DNA from 3 places in the Streptomyces sp. NPDC052107 genome. Region 2 is predicted to be linked to each of the others. Evidence: riboswitches for the same ligand, from Rfam matches in the RefSeq annotation. Region 2 holds a riboswitch; each other region holds the start of a gene.
What was found. A riboswitch is a leader RNA that binds a small molecule or an ion and turns the genes downstream of it on or off. The one in region 2 is predicted to bind cyclic di-AMP.

Region 1 (4,469 bases), on a different contig from region 2:
CGTCCTCCATGCCGGTCAGGAAGACGACCGGGAACTCCAGGCCCTTGGCGGTGTGCAGGGTCATCAGGGTGATGACGCCGGAGCCTTCCTCGTCCTCGTCGGGGATCTGGTCGGAGTCGGCGACCAGGGCGACCTGCTCCAGGAAGTCGGACAGCGCCACCGACTCGCCCTCCCCGCGGCCCTGCTCGAACTCCAGGGCCACGGCCGCGAGTTCCTGGAGGTTCTCGATGCGGGTCTCGTCCTGCGGGTCGGTGGAGGCCTGCAACTCGGCCAGATAGCCGGTGCGTTCCAGCACGGCCTCCAGGACGGTCGCCGGGCCCGCGCCGGACTCGACGATGGTGCGCAGGTCCTCCATCAGCGTGTTGAACCGCTTGATGGCGTTGGTGGAGCGCGCGGCCATGCCGTACGCCTCGTCCACGCGCTTGAGTGCCTGCGGGAAGCTGATCTTCTCGCGCTGGGCGAGGGCGTCGATCATCGCCTCGGCGCGCTCGCCGATGCCCCGCTTGGGCACGTTGAGGATGCGGCGCAGCGGCACCGAGTCCTCGGGGTTGGCGAGGACGCGCAGGTAGGCCAGGACGTCCCGGACCTCCTTGCGCTCGTAGAAGCGGACTCCGCCGACGACCTTGTAGGGCAGGCCGACGCGGATGAAGACCTCTTCGAAGACACGGGACTGGGCGTTGGTGCGGTAGAAGACGGCGACGTCGCCCGCCTTGGCCTCGCCCGCGTCGACCAGGCGGTCTATCTCGTCGGAGACGAACTGCGCCTCGTCGTGCTCGGTGTCCGCAACATAGCCGGTGATCCGCGCACCCTGGCCGGCGTTGGTCCACAGGTTCTTCGGGCGGCGGGACTCGTTGCGCTCGATGACCGCGTTGGCGGCGGACAGGATGGTCTGCGTGGAGCGGTAGTTCTGCTCCAGGAGGATCGTCGTCGCGTTCGGGTAGTCCTCCTCGAACTGGAGGATGTTGCGGATCGTCGCGCCCCGGAAGGCGTAGATGGACTGGTCCGCGTCACCCACGACGCACAGTTCGGCGGGCGGGAGGTCATGCTCGCCGGGCGGGGTGTCGCCGTCCTCGGCGGAGCGCTCTCCCGTGCCCACGAGTTCCCGTACGAGCGCGTACTGGGCGTGGTTGGTGTCCTGGTATTCATCGACCAGAACGTGCCGGAAGCGACGGCGGTAGTGCTCGGCGACGTCCGGGAAGGCGCGCAGCAGGTTGACCGTCGTCATGATCAGGTCGTCGAAGTCGAGCGCGTTGGCCTCGCGCAGCCGCGACTGATAGAGCGCGTAGGCCTGGGCGAGGGTCTTCTCGAAGCCGTCGGTGGCTTGGGCGGCGAAGTCCTCCTCGTCGATCAGCTCGTTCTTCAGGTTGCTGATCTTCGCGCTGAACGACTTCGGCGGGAAGCGCTTTGGGTCGAGGTCCAGGTCGCGGCAGACCAGGGCCATCAGGCGCTTGCTGTCGGCGGCGTCGTAGATCGAGAACGACGACGTGAATCCGAGCTTCTTGCTCTCCCGGCGCAGGATGCGCACGCACGCGCTGTGGAAGGTCATCACCCACATCGCGTTCGCGCGCGGGCCGACGAGCTGCTCGACGCGCTCCTTCATCTCGCCCGCGGCCTTGTTGGTGAAGGTGATCGCGAGGATCTGGCCCGGGTGCACGTGCCGCTCGGCGAGCAGGTGGGCGATGCGGTGGGTGAGCACACGGGTCTTGCCGGAGCCGGCGCCGGCGACGATGAGCAATGGGGAGCCGGCGTGCACGACCGCGGCGCGCTGGTTGTCGTTCAGCCCCGCCAGCAGGGCCGCCGCGTCGAGGGCGGGACGCGGGGCGCCGTCGCGGTAGTACGCGTCCCGGTCCGGCGGCACGTCGAACTTCCCGCCGAACAGATCGTCCGGAAGCGGCTCCGGAGCGTGATCGTCCTCGGGCGGCGGCGGGGGCTCCTCCTCACGCCCGCGAGGGGCCTGGAGGTCCGCCAGGAAGCTGTCGTCAAAGAGGCTGCTCATCGCTCTACGAGTCTAGGGCGCCCCACCGACAACCGGTCGCCGTCCCCGGAACATGGCCGGTCCGGAACACAGTTGATCTTGACCGCCGAGCGGCCCGCATCCTGCTCACACAGGGGAACCGTCCGATGACACAGGAGCGAAACCTGGCTCAGGTCACGAAAATGTATCGGACATATCACGCACCAACCTTCACAGGAGTCACACGAGTTGGCTAGCGTGCGTCCGGGCCGTACGACCCCTACCGGCGAACCTCGCCGGGCCGCGCGGCCTCCGCCGAGTCCGGCGCGCCGCAGGGCGCCCGGAGCCGGGGACCCACCGACCTTGGGGTGAATCGGCCGGCTCCCACCCGGGACGCCGCCGTAGGGCAACCCTTCCGAACCACCGCCCGAACCCGACAGCTAACCCGGTAGGCGGCCCATTGGAAGGAGTCGCCTCCCTTGGCGTCGCACCGCAAGCCGCGCCCCGGCGGGACCATCGGAACGGGTCTTCGCACCCCCGCCCTCGCCACCGCCGCCCTCACCTCCATGGCCGTGCTCTCGCAGACCGCAGAGGCCGCCCCCAGTACCGATCACGCCAAGCCGAGCCTGGAGGAGGTCGAGAAGAAGGTCGACGATCTGTACCGCCAGGCGGAGTCGGCGACCCAGAAGTACAACGCGGCCAAGGAGCGGACCGGTAAGCAGAGGGGCCGCGTCGACGCCCTCCGCGACGACCTCGCCCAGCGCACCGAACGCCTCAACAAGGCCCGCGAGGAGCTGGGCTCGTTCGCCGCGGCCCAGTACCGCACCGGCGCCGCCGCTCCCGACACGGCCACCTTCCTGCTGGCGAACGACCCGCAGGACTACTTCGACCAGACCCAGCTGATGAACCGGCTGACCTCGCGGGAGAAGACCGCGGTCGACGACTACATCGGCGAGCAGGCCGCGACCATGAAGAAGCGGCGGGAGGCCGCGGAGAGCCTGCAGACGCTGAACGTCTCACAGCACGACCTGCAGACCGCCAAGTCCACCGTCCAGAAGAAACTGGCCTCGGCCCGTGAGCTGCTGTCGCGGCTGAACGCCCAGGAGAAAGCCCGGCTGGCCGCCATCGAGCGGGAGAAGCAGCAGGAGGCGGCGCGCAAGGCGGCCGAGCTGGCGAAGCAGCAGGCGGCCCAGCAGCAGGCAGCTCAACAGCAGGCCGACTCGTCCTCCTCGTCCTCCTCGTCCACGGGGTCCGGGTCCGGATCCGGTTCGACGGGCTCCGGCTCGACCGGGTCCACCACCACATCCAGCTCGTACGACACGAAGGCCGAGAAGGCGATCGCCTTCGCCCGCGCACAGATCGGCAAGCCGTACGTGTGGGGCGCGACCGGGCCGGACTCCTACGACTGCTCGGGCCTCACCCAGGCCGCCTGGAAGGCCGGCGGCGTCTCACTTCCGCGCACCACGTACGACCAGGTCAATGCGGGCACCACGGTCTCGCTCGCCGACGCGCGCCCGGGCGACCTGATCTTCTTCTACGACGACATCAGCCACGTCGGCATGTACATAGGCAACGGCATGATGATCCACGCCCCGAAGCCGGGCGCGTACGTCCGCGAGGAGTCCATCTACTACGGCGGAGAGTCGATCATCCACAGCGTGGTCCGCCCGGGCTGAGGCCCGCCCCGGGCACGGGCGCGCCTCAGCCCTTCGACGCTCCACGCGGGCGTACCGGCGAATCGGACGGCCGCGTGGGCGCGTGCCCATGTCTTGGGCTGCCACGCGCGTGCCGACGTTTCGGGCTGCCACGCGCCCGTGACGGTGCCTTGGCCTCCAGGCGCGCGTCGGCGAATCACGTGGCCATCCACGTGCGCGTACCGGCGTTTCTCGCGCCCACGCGCGCGTGCGGCCTCTTCTTCGTCCACGTGCGCGTGCCGGGGTCTTCTCCGTCCCCGCCCGCGTGCGGCCCTTCATCCGCCCACGCGCACGTGTCGGCTTTCCTGTGTCCACGCGCGGGCTGCCCGCTCTTCCGGCCTCACGCACGCGTACCGGCGTTTTCGGTCTTCACGCGCGCGTGCCCTTCCGGGCAGCGACGCCCCGGCTCCCTAGCATCGGGCCCATGCCCGGCATCTCAGATCTGCGCGCGTGGTGGGCGGGGCGGTCCCCCGCGGCCGGGGCCGCCGTGATGGCGACCGGCATCCTGTCGGTGGGGCTGCACATGACCGGCGACGAGGCGGTCTCCCGGGTGGTGCTGGCGCTGGCGTGCGTCGCCTGGGCCGCGCTGGCCGCGGAGTTCGCGCTGCGACTGGTCGGCGAGCGGCAGCGCTGGGCGACCGAGGCGGAGAGCCCCGGCGCGCTGACCTCCGTCGCCGCGACCACGGTGCTCGGCACCCGGATCTCGGCGCTGGGCCTGCAGACCCTGGCCGAGGCGCTGCTGGCGCTCGCGGCGCTGCTCTGGCCGGTGCTGCTGTTCATGGTCGTACGGCGCTGGGGGCCGCGCATGCCAGGGGCGGTGT
Region 2 (4,469 bases):
GGGCTCATCATGCGGGGCCTGCGCACCCTGCCCGTGGAGTTCGCGCCGGTCCGGGCGGGCACCGGCGATCAGTAGTCCAGGCCCGCGAACCAGTCGCCACGGCCGCCCGGCGTCAGGTCGAGGAGGTGCCAGACCGGGTTGAGGAGGTCGATGCCGCGCTGGTCGATGTCCTCGGACATGCGTGGGTGGGCGGAGTAGAAGTGGCGGACCGTGCCGTCCGCGTCCCGGGTGAAGACGGAGACGGTGGAGTCCTGGACACCATCCTCGTCCTCGCTGCCCAGGTCGTACTTGAAGGTGCTGTCCCCGGCGCTCAGCAGGCGCAGCCGGGACCAGCCGCGGGCTCGGGCGTGCCGGCGCAGGGTGGGCGGGTCGGCGGCCGCGAGGACGACGAGGTCGGCGTTCCGGCCGACGTGGTGGGCGACGCCGTTGAAGCCGTCGATCCACAGGGTGCACATCGGAAACGGGTCGGTCTGCCGTTTGCCGTACATGAACTGGTAGACGATCAGCGGCCGGCCGGGGCCGGTGAACAGCTCGCTCAGCCTGACCTCGCGGACGGGCGTGTCGCCCGCGTCGAGGTCGGCGGGGCCTTCGAGAAAGACGTAGTCGTCGACGTCGGCGCCCTGCGGGAGCGCCCTGCGCAGGGCCGCGACCTTCTCGCGGTGGCGCATGAGTTCGATCTCGGCGTCGCGGAGTTCCTCGCGTGCGGCGAGGTAGTCCGCGGACTCACCGGGCAGCCGGGTGTGCCGCGCCATCGTGTCCTCCTGGACGGGAAGCCCCCCGGGGCATGTCGAGTCCATGGTTGCGGCCCCCCCCGCACGGGACGTGAGGCATCGCCGTTCCCGACGGGTGACAAAGCGGGCAGGAGGGGGCGATCGGTCACCGCACTGCAGGAGACGGCAAACATTCAACTCTGTGATCTTCACGTGATCTGCGCGGCATGAACTTGTGACAAGTGATCGTCTGCCGATACGTTCACCCATCAGCGTGGCGAGAGGCACTACTTCGCCCGCCGGTCCTGCTGTCGCACGAAAGGCTTCCGCATGCTCTCCGGGAACGGTCGTCACCGTCGCCCCCGTCAGGCTCCGGCCCTCCTCGTCGCGGCCGGCGTGACCGGCTCCGCCATCGCCATCCCGCTGCTCGGCGCCGCGAGCGCCAACGCGGCCGACGGCACCACGTGGGACAAGGTCGCCGAGTGCGAGAGCGGCGGCTCCTGGAGTGCGGACACCGGCAACGGCTACTACGGCGGTCTGCAGATCTCGCAGGACGACTGGGACAAGTACGGCGGCACGCAGTACGCCGAGAGCGCCGACCAGGCCAGCCGCTCGCAGCAGATATCCGTCGCCGAGAAGATCCTCGCCGACCAGGGCACCAAGCCGTGGACCATGTGCGCGCTGACCGCCGGGCTGACCTCCCACTCCGGTTCGGTCGACGTCGACCCCGGCGTCGGCGGCATCGGTGGTTCGGGTGACGCGTCCGGCTCGGCCGGCCACTCCGACTCGTCCGGTCTGCCGGATTCGTCCTCCCCGGACTCCGCCTCCGGCTCTTCCGGCTCGGACTCCACCGGCTCCTCCTCGGACGAGAGCGCCACACCGGGCCCGGGCGCGAGCGAGCACGCCACCGGGAGCCCGGGCGGCACCGGAGACTCCACCGGGACCAGCACCCCGAAGTCCGACAAGACTGACAAGTCCGGCTCGCTCGACGGCGGAAGTTCACAGGGAGGCGACAGCTCTCCCACGGCAACCCCGAGCGCCGACAACCCGGACAATTACCAGCAGAGTGCCGGTTCCTGGAGCCTGGTCGACACCGGTGCGCTCGGCAGTGGCGGACGTCACCGTGGCGAGAGCGCGGACGAAAGCGTGACAAGCGGTCAGAACGCCACATCTTCCGGCCGTCACGCCGGCCATGGACCGGACGCCTACACAGTCCGTGAGGGCGACTCCCTCGCCTCCATCGCCGAATCCCTTGACGTCGACGGCGGATGGCATGCGCTCTACGCCGCCAACGAGAAGGTCATCGGTGCCGACCCGGACCACATCGCCGCCGGTCAGACCCTGAAAGTCCATGCCGAAAACGGCGACGACTAGCGGGAATTGACGCCCCACTTCGCCACCGATGTCCGGTTTGGTGAAAGTGTGGGATGAGTCTCAGAAGCCCTGATCGTCTTTGAAAATCCGACGATCGCATGTCTACGGTCAGGACCGCTCGTCACCACGAGCCCCGGCAACCGCAACGCCGAATCCTGCCAGTGGATGCCCGGGAACAGTCGTCGCGTCAAGCGCCGTAGGCAGGAGCGGGGGACCCAAGGTAAGCGCCGGGCCCAGCGGTTGACGCTGGACCGGCTTGGGGTGAAGCCGCGCCCTCGGACAACCGAGTGCGCGGCCGGGCAACTCAACCGGCCCGAACCCGACAGCTCACCTCGCAGGCGTCGGTGAGGGGATCGATCCATGCTGTTCTCCGGCAAGGGCAAGCACCGTCGTCCGTCCAAGGCCGTCCGCGCCATCACGCTCGCCGGTGTCACCGGCGCCGCCGTCGCCGCCCCGCTGATGGCGGCCGGCAACGCCTCCGCCGCCACCGCCTCCGAGTGGGACAAGGTCGCCCAGTGCGAGTCGGGCGGCAACTGGTCCATCAACACCGGCAACGGCTTCTACGGTGGCCTGCAGTTCACCAACTCCACCTGGGCCGCGTACGGCGGCACCGCCTACGCCGCGCGTGCCGACCTCGCCACCAAGGCGCAGCAGATCGCCATCGCCGAGAAGGTCCTCGCGGGCCAGGGCAAGGGTGCCTGGCCGGTCTGTGGCACGGGCCTGTCGAGCACGCCGTACAACGGCTCCGCCCCGGCGGCCACCAAGAGCACCACGACCAAGAGCACTACCACCCGCTCCACCGACCAGGCCGCCTCCCGCTCCACCACGCGCACGGCCCCGTCGGCGAGCAAGACCGTCACCACCCCGGCCGGCAAGAAGGTCGAGAAGGGCGACGGCGAGTACAAGGTCGTCAAGGGCGACACCCTCAGCGCCATCGCCGAGAAGCACCACGTGGCGGGCGGCTGGCAGAAGCTGTTCAAGCTGAACAAGGACATCGTCCAGGACGCCGACCTCATCTACCCGGGCCAGCAGCTGCACCTGAAGTGACACCTGGCTCCGAACGGGCTCACAGTGCCCTCACGTCCCCGGCCCGCACACTGAGGGCCTCGTGAGGGCCACCCCGTCCCCATGGACTCCCCGCCCCGGCGCGTGTTCCCCCGTACGCGCCGGGGCGGGGTCTTTCGTTTCCGCGCGCTGTTTCCCCACTCTTCAGCAGGGCCTCACCGGCAGGCCTCTTTGTTCCGTGGATGAACAATGGGTACCGTCTGCGTGTCTCTCCCTGTCCACGGGACGGTCGGTCGGTGGCCGACGCCCCGGGGACGGTTAGGCTCTAGTCGCAAGGCACAGCCGTAAGGCACAAAGCCCCGCACTTCCAGCGTCACATCCAAGAAGGAGATGCTCGTGCCGTCCATCGACGTCGTCGTAGCCCGGGAAATCCTGGACTCCCGAGGCAACCCCACGGTCGAGGTCGAGGTCGGCCTCGACGACGGCAGCACGGGTCGTGCCGCCGTCCCGTCCGGCGCCTCCACCGGCGCCTTCGAGGCCATCGAGCTCCGCGACGGCGACCCGAACCGCTACCAGGGCAAGGGTGTCGAGAAGGCCGTCCTCGCCGTCATCGAACAGATCGGCCCGGAGCTGGTCGGCTACGACGCCACCGAGCAGCGCCTGATCGACCAGGCCATGTTCGACCTGGACGCCACCGACAACAAGGGCTCCCTCGGCGCCAACGCCATCCTCGGCGTCTCCCTCGCCGTCGCCCACGCCGCCTCCGAGGCGTCCGACCTCCCCCTCTTCCGCTACCTGGGCGGCCCCAACGCGCACCTGCTGCCGGTGCCGATGATGAACATCCTGAACGGCGGCTCGCACGCGGACTCCAACGTGGACATCCAGGAGTTCATGATCGCCCCGATCGGCGCGGAGTCCTTCTCCGAGGCCCTGCGCTGGGGCGCCGAGGTGTACCACACCCTCAAGTCCGTCCTGAAGTCCAAGGGCCTGTCCACCGGCCTCGGCGACGAGGGCGGCTTCGCCCCGAACCTGGGCTCCAACCGCGAGGCCCTCGACCTCATCCTCGAGGCCGTCAAGCAGGCCGGGTACGTCCCCGGTGACCAGATCGCCCTCGCGCTCGACGTGGCCGCCTCCGAGTTCTACAAGGACGGCAAGTACCTCTTCGAGGGCAAGGAGCGCTCCGCCGCCGAGATGACGGAGTACTACGAGGAGCTCGTCGCGGCCTACCCGCTCGTCTCCATCGAGGACCCGCTGTTCGAGGACGACTGGGCCGGCTGGAAGGTCATCACCGACCGTCTCGGCGACAAGGTCCAGCTGGTCGGCGACGACCTGTTCGTCACCAACCCCGAGCGCCTCGCCCGCGGCATCGAGGAGGGCACC
Region 3 (4,469 bases), on a different contig from region 2:
AGGACAGGCCCTCCTTGGCGGCCAGGTTCTGCAGCGGGCCCTCGTAGGTGTCGCGGGAGACCAGGTTGTAGTGGGGCTGGAGGGCGACATAGCGGGCCAGGCCCTCACGGTCGGAGAAGTCGAGCGAGGCCTTCAGGCGCTCGGGGCTGATGTTGGAGGCGGCGATGTGACGGACCTTGCCCGCCTTCACCAGCTCGTCCAGCGCGCCGATGATCTCCTCGACCGGGACCTCGGGCTTGTCGAAGTGGGTGTAGTAGAGGTCGATGTAGTCGGTGTCCAGACGGCGCAGGGAGGCGTCCGCGGCGGCCTTGATGTTGGCGGCGGACAGTCCCTGGAACTCGGGGTGCTGGCTGACCTTGGTGGCGATGACGACACGGTCACGGTTGCCGCGGGACTTGACCCACTTGCCGATGACCGTCTCGGACTCGCCGCCCTTGTGGCCCTCGATCCAGGCCGAGTAGGAGTCCGCGGTGTCGATGAAGTTGCCACCGGCGGCCGTATAGGCGTCCAGGACGGCGAAGGAGGTCTCCTCGTCGGCGGTCCAGCCGAAGACGTTGCCGCCGAGGCAGAGCGGGAAGACCTCGAGGTCGGAGGAACCGAGTGTGCGCAGAGAAGTCATGCTCTACATCAACACCGGCGGCGGATGATCGCATTCCGCCGCCGGTGCGAAGTCCCTCGTACGGACGGCTGTCAGGGGTTGAGGCCCTTGTCGCGCAGCCACGGCGCCGGGTCGACGGCGGTGGCCTGGCCGTTCGGGTGGACCTCCAGGTGGAGGTGGGGGCCGGTGACGTTGCCGGTGGCGCCGACGCGGCCGATGACCTGGCCGGTGGAGACCTTCTGGCCGACGGAGACGTTGATCGATGACTGGTGGCAGAACCACAGCTCGGTGCCGTCGTCCAGGGTGATGACGGTGCGGTAGCCGTAGGCGCCCGCCCAGCCGGCCTGGGTCACCGTGCCGCTGTGGACGGCCTTGATGAGAGTGCCGGTGGGGGCGGCGAAGTCGAGGCCGGTGTGGTAGCCGGAGGACCACATCGCGCCGGGCTGCCCGAAGGTGCCGGTGATCGTGTACGAGACGACGGGCAGCTGGTACTGCTTGGCCAGTTCGGCCAGCCGCTTGGCCTCGGCGGCCTTCTCGGCGTCGGCCTCCGCCTTTTCCTTGGCGGCGGCGGCCTTGGCGGCGGCCTCCTTCTCCGCCTTGGCGGCCGCGGCGGCGGCCTGCTGGTCGGCCGCGGCGATCGCGGCGGCGGTGGCCTTGTTGTCGGCCTGGCCCTTCTGCTGCTCGGCCTGGGCCATGATCCGGTTGCGCAGGGCCTCGCCGGCGTTGCCGCTGTCGGCGCTGTCGGTGGTCACGCCCACGTGGCTGAGTCCGGTGGTGGTGGCCTGCGGCGTGTCGGAGGAGCCGCCGTCGAAGATGTGCTCGACGGAGTCCAGGTCCGGCATGGATATGGAGACCGGCGGCTTGCCGGTGTTGGCGCTGGCCATGCCGCCCGCGCCGACCGCGGCCATCACGCCGACGCCGAGGACGGTGGAGCTGCGTGCGAAGCCGCCGCGCTGCTTGGCGACGCGGTGCCGGCCACGGACCGGGGCGACGGAGTCCTCGGTGGGGTCCCACTCCTCCCAGGGCCCCTCCTCGGCGCGGTAGGCGCCGTAGCCGAAGGTCTCCGGCTGGGCTTGCGCGGGCACGAACGGGGCTTCTGGGGCGGGCCGGTTGGACGCCACTCGGGCGCACTCCTTTCCTTCCTCCGCCTACCGGGTTAGCTGACGGGTTCGGAGCAGGAAGGTCTCCTACGCGCGTATACCGGCTGGCATCCGCGCGATTCACCCCAATGTGGTGGTTCCCCGGTTCCCTTGCGGGATTCGGCGCGTGCACACGGAGCCGCCTCTTGTGACGGCTGGGACAACCGCGCTGCGTTATCGAACGTTAATAGACCTGGCAGCCACTTTCCAAGCCGTTCGGCTTGATCATTAACGCTTTCGACGGCGGACTTACCGGTCAGGAGCACTGCAAACCGGGCGAGTTGGCCATCGCTCAGGAGCGTCCGCGTTTTTGATGGTGACTCAGATGTTATGCGGAGGGCGGTCGTCCGGTCACCGTCGGTGAAGGCGATCACGGGCGTGGTGCGGCGTGGGCGACCGGTGTGCGCCGATCGGATGAGTGCGTGGTGTACAGTAGAGACACAACGACGCGGGGTGGAGCAGCTCGGTAGCTCGCTGGGCTCATAACCCAGAGGTCGCAGGTTCAAATCCTGTCCCCGCTACTGAAGGCTCAGGGCCCGGAATCTCTTGGATTCCGGGCCCTGAGCCTTTGATCGGGCGCCTCAGCCCAGCAGATGCCCGTTCGGCGCCTTGGCGGGTCCCTCCAACTCGGGCAGGACGACCACCTCGGCACCCGCCTTGACCAGAATCCCCGTACCGTCGGCCGCCGCCACGAACGTGTCCGGCTCGCGCCAAGCAGTGACCACCCGCCGTACCCCCGCCCGAAGAATGAGCTCGGCACAGGGCGCGGGCCGCGAGGCCCGCCGGGCGCAGGGCTCCAGGCTGCTGTACACCGTGGCGGCAGCCAGTCGCGGATCCGCCGGGTCGATCTTCGCGAGCGCGGCCTCCTCCGCATGCACCACGGGATCGTCACCCTCCCGGGAGTGCCCGCGGGCCAGCTCCGTACCGTCGGCGGCCACCACCACCGCGCCGACGCTGAACGCCGTCTCCGAGGGCGGACACAGCGCGGCGAGTTCACATGCGGTGCGCAGCCAGTGACGGTCGGCGGCGGTGGCGACGGGACCGCTGCCGGGCGCGGTGGGCTCGTAGCGCATGAGAACCACGTCCTCGATACGGCGGGTCTCGGTCAGGCGCAGCCGACCGGCCTGGTAGTTGCCGGGGCCGAACAGACGGGGCGCGGCCGGGTCGCCGACGAAGAGCGGCGCGAGGACCAGCTGGAGCTCGTCGGCGAGGCCCAGCTGCAGCAGCTGGGTGTGGACCGTGCCGCCGCCCTCGACCATCAGCCGTCCGACTCCGCGCACGTCGTGCAGGTGGGTCAGCAGGGCCCGCCAGTCGAGGCCGGGGCCGAGCGGGACGATGTCGGCGGCGTTGCCGACGCGGCGGGCGGCCTGCTCGGCGCCCTGGTCGGTCGTGTAGACGAGCTTGGCGCCGCCGGTGTGCCAGAAGTTTGCGTCGGGGTCGAGGTCGCCGGTGGCGGTGACGGTCACCTTCAGCGGGTACTCCGGCCGGCCCGCCCGGACCCGGGCCGCGCGGCGCTCGGCGGAGTTGACCAGCAGCCGCGGGTTGTCGGCGCGGATCGTGCCGGCGCCGATCAGGATGGCGTCGACGGAGGCCCGTACCGCGTCGACTCGGTCGAAGTCGGCCGGGCTGGACAGCAGGAGCCGGTCGGGGCCGGTGTCGTCCAGACAGCCGTCGAGGGAGACGGCGGCGGAGAGCAGCACGTACGGGTACGACATCGGCGCGGTCTCCCTGCGAGGCGAGGCTTGGTTCAAGTTTGAAACAAACTTACACTGGCGGCATGACGACCCGCTGGCTCAGCCCCGAGGAGCAGCGCGCCTGGCGCGCGTATCTCGCCGCGACGCACCTCCTGGAGGACGCGATCGACCGACAGCTCCAGCAGGACGCCGGCATGCCGCACCTGTTCTACTCCGTGCTGGCCAACCTGTCCGACGCGCCCGACCGGCGGCTGCGGATGACCGACCTCGCCGAGACGCTGAAGATCACGCGCAGCAGGCTGACGTACGCGGTGACCCGGCTCGAGCGGGACGGGCTGGTGCGCCGGGAGGACTGCCGCTGGGACAAGCGCAGCAGCATCGCCGTACTGACGGACGAGGGGATGGCCGTGCTGGAGCGTACGGCACCGGGGCATGTCGAGACCGTGCGCGCCACCCTCTTCGACCGGCTCACGCCGGAGCAGGTGGGGCAGCTGGAGGAGATCTGCACGGGGATCGCACGGGGGCTACAGGGCGAGGGCGCCGAGTCCGGGGCGGAGGACGTGCCCTGGAGGCGCCGTTCCTCGTGTTCCTCCTCCGACAATTGATTGCTTTAACTTTGAAGCATGGGGTAGGGTCCCCCGTGACCCGCTGCTTCAAATCTGAAGCAACAGCCTCCGGAGGGACCCGCATGCCCGACACCCCCGCCGCCACGCCGCGCGCCCGCGTCCGGGTACCGCTGCGCTTCCAGGACGGCTACAGCGTCGACGCCGAACTCGTCACCTTCCACGGCCTGGCCGACGGCCAGGAGCACGTCGCCGTCGTCCTCGGAGACCTCGCCCCCGGCACCGTCCCGCTGGTGCGCCTGCACTCCGAGTGCCTGACCGGCGACGTCTTCGGCTCGGCCCGCTGCGACTGCGGACCCCAGCTGCGCGAGGCGGTCGAGCGCATCGCCGACCGTGGCGGCGTCCTGCTCTACCTCCGCCAGGAGGGCCGCGGCATCGGCCTCTACAACAAGCTCGACGCGTACGCCCTCCAGGA

Region 1: linked by a shared signal. The riboswitch ahead of AB0M27_RS17405 (NlpC/P60 family protein) and the one ahead of AB0M27_RS19705 (transglycosylase family protein) in region 2 are both predicted to bind cyclic di-AMP.
Region 3: linked by a shared signal. The riboswitch ahead of AB0M27_RS35050 (M23 family metallopeptidase) and the one ahead of AB0M27_RS19705 (transglycosylase family protein) in region 2 are both predicted to bind cyclic di-AMP.

The regions. Positions count from the first base shown of each region.
Region 1 is NZ_JBFAWG010000013.1:122,238-126,706, forward strand. It holds gene pcrA (DNA helicase PcrA) at 1-1,996, opposite strand, end outside; cyclic di-AMP (ydaO/yuaA leader) riboswitch at 2,258-2,426, shown strand; gene AB0M27_RS17405 (NlpC/P60 family protein) at 2,434-3,630, shown strand; gene AB0M27_RS17410 (tellurite resistance/C4-dicarboxylate transporter family protein) at 4,073-4,469, shown strand, end outside.
Region 2 is NZ_JBFAWG010000016.1:40,375-44,843, forward strand. It holds gene AB0M27_RS19690 (cytochrome P450) at 1-75, shown strand, start outside; gene AB0M27_RS19695 (DUF899 family protein) at 69-752, opposite strand; gene AB0M27_RS19700 (transglycosylase family protein) at 1,041-2,084, shown strand; cyclic di-AMP (ydaO/yuaA leader) riboswitch at 2,267-2,440, shown strand; gene AB0M27_RS19705 (transglycosylase family protein) at 2,445-3,131, shown strand; gene eno (phosphopyruvate hydratase) at 3,480-4,469, shown strand, end outside.
Region 3 is NZ_JBFAWG010000056.1:21,091-25,559, forward strand. It holds gene AB0M27_RS35045 (aldo/keto reductase) at 1-619, opposite strand, end outside; gene AB0M27_RS35050 (M23 family metallopeptidase) at 691-1,719, opposite strand; cyclic di-AMP (ydaO/yuaA leader) riboswitch at 1,727-1,873, opposite strand; tRNA gene AB0M27_RS35055 (tRNA-Met) at 2,185-2,258, shown strand; gene AB0M27_RS35060 (dihydrofolate reductase family protein) at 2,319-3,452, opposite strand; gene AB0M27_RS35065 (MarR family transcriptional regulator) at 3,515-4,036, shown strand; gene ribA (GTP cyclohydrolase II) at 4,120-4,469, shown strand, end outside.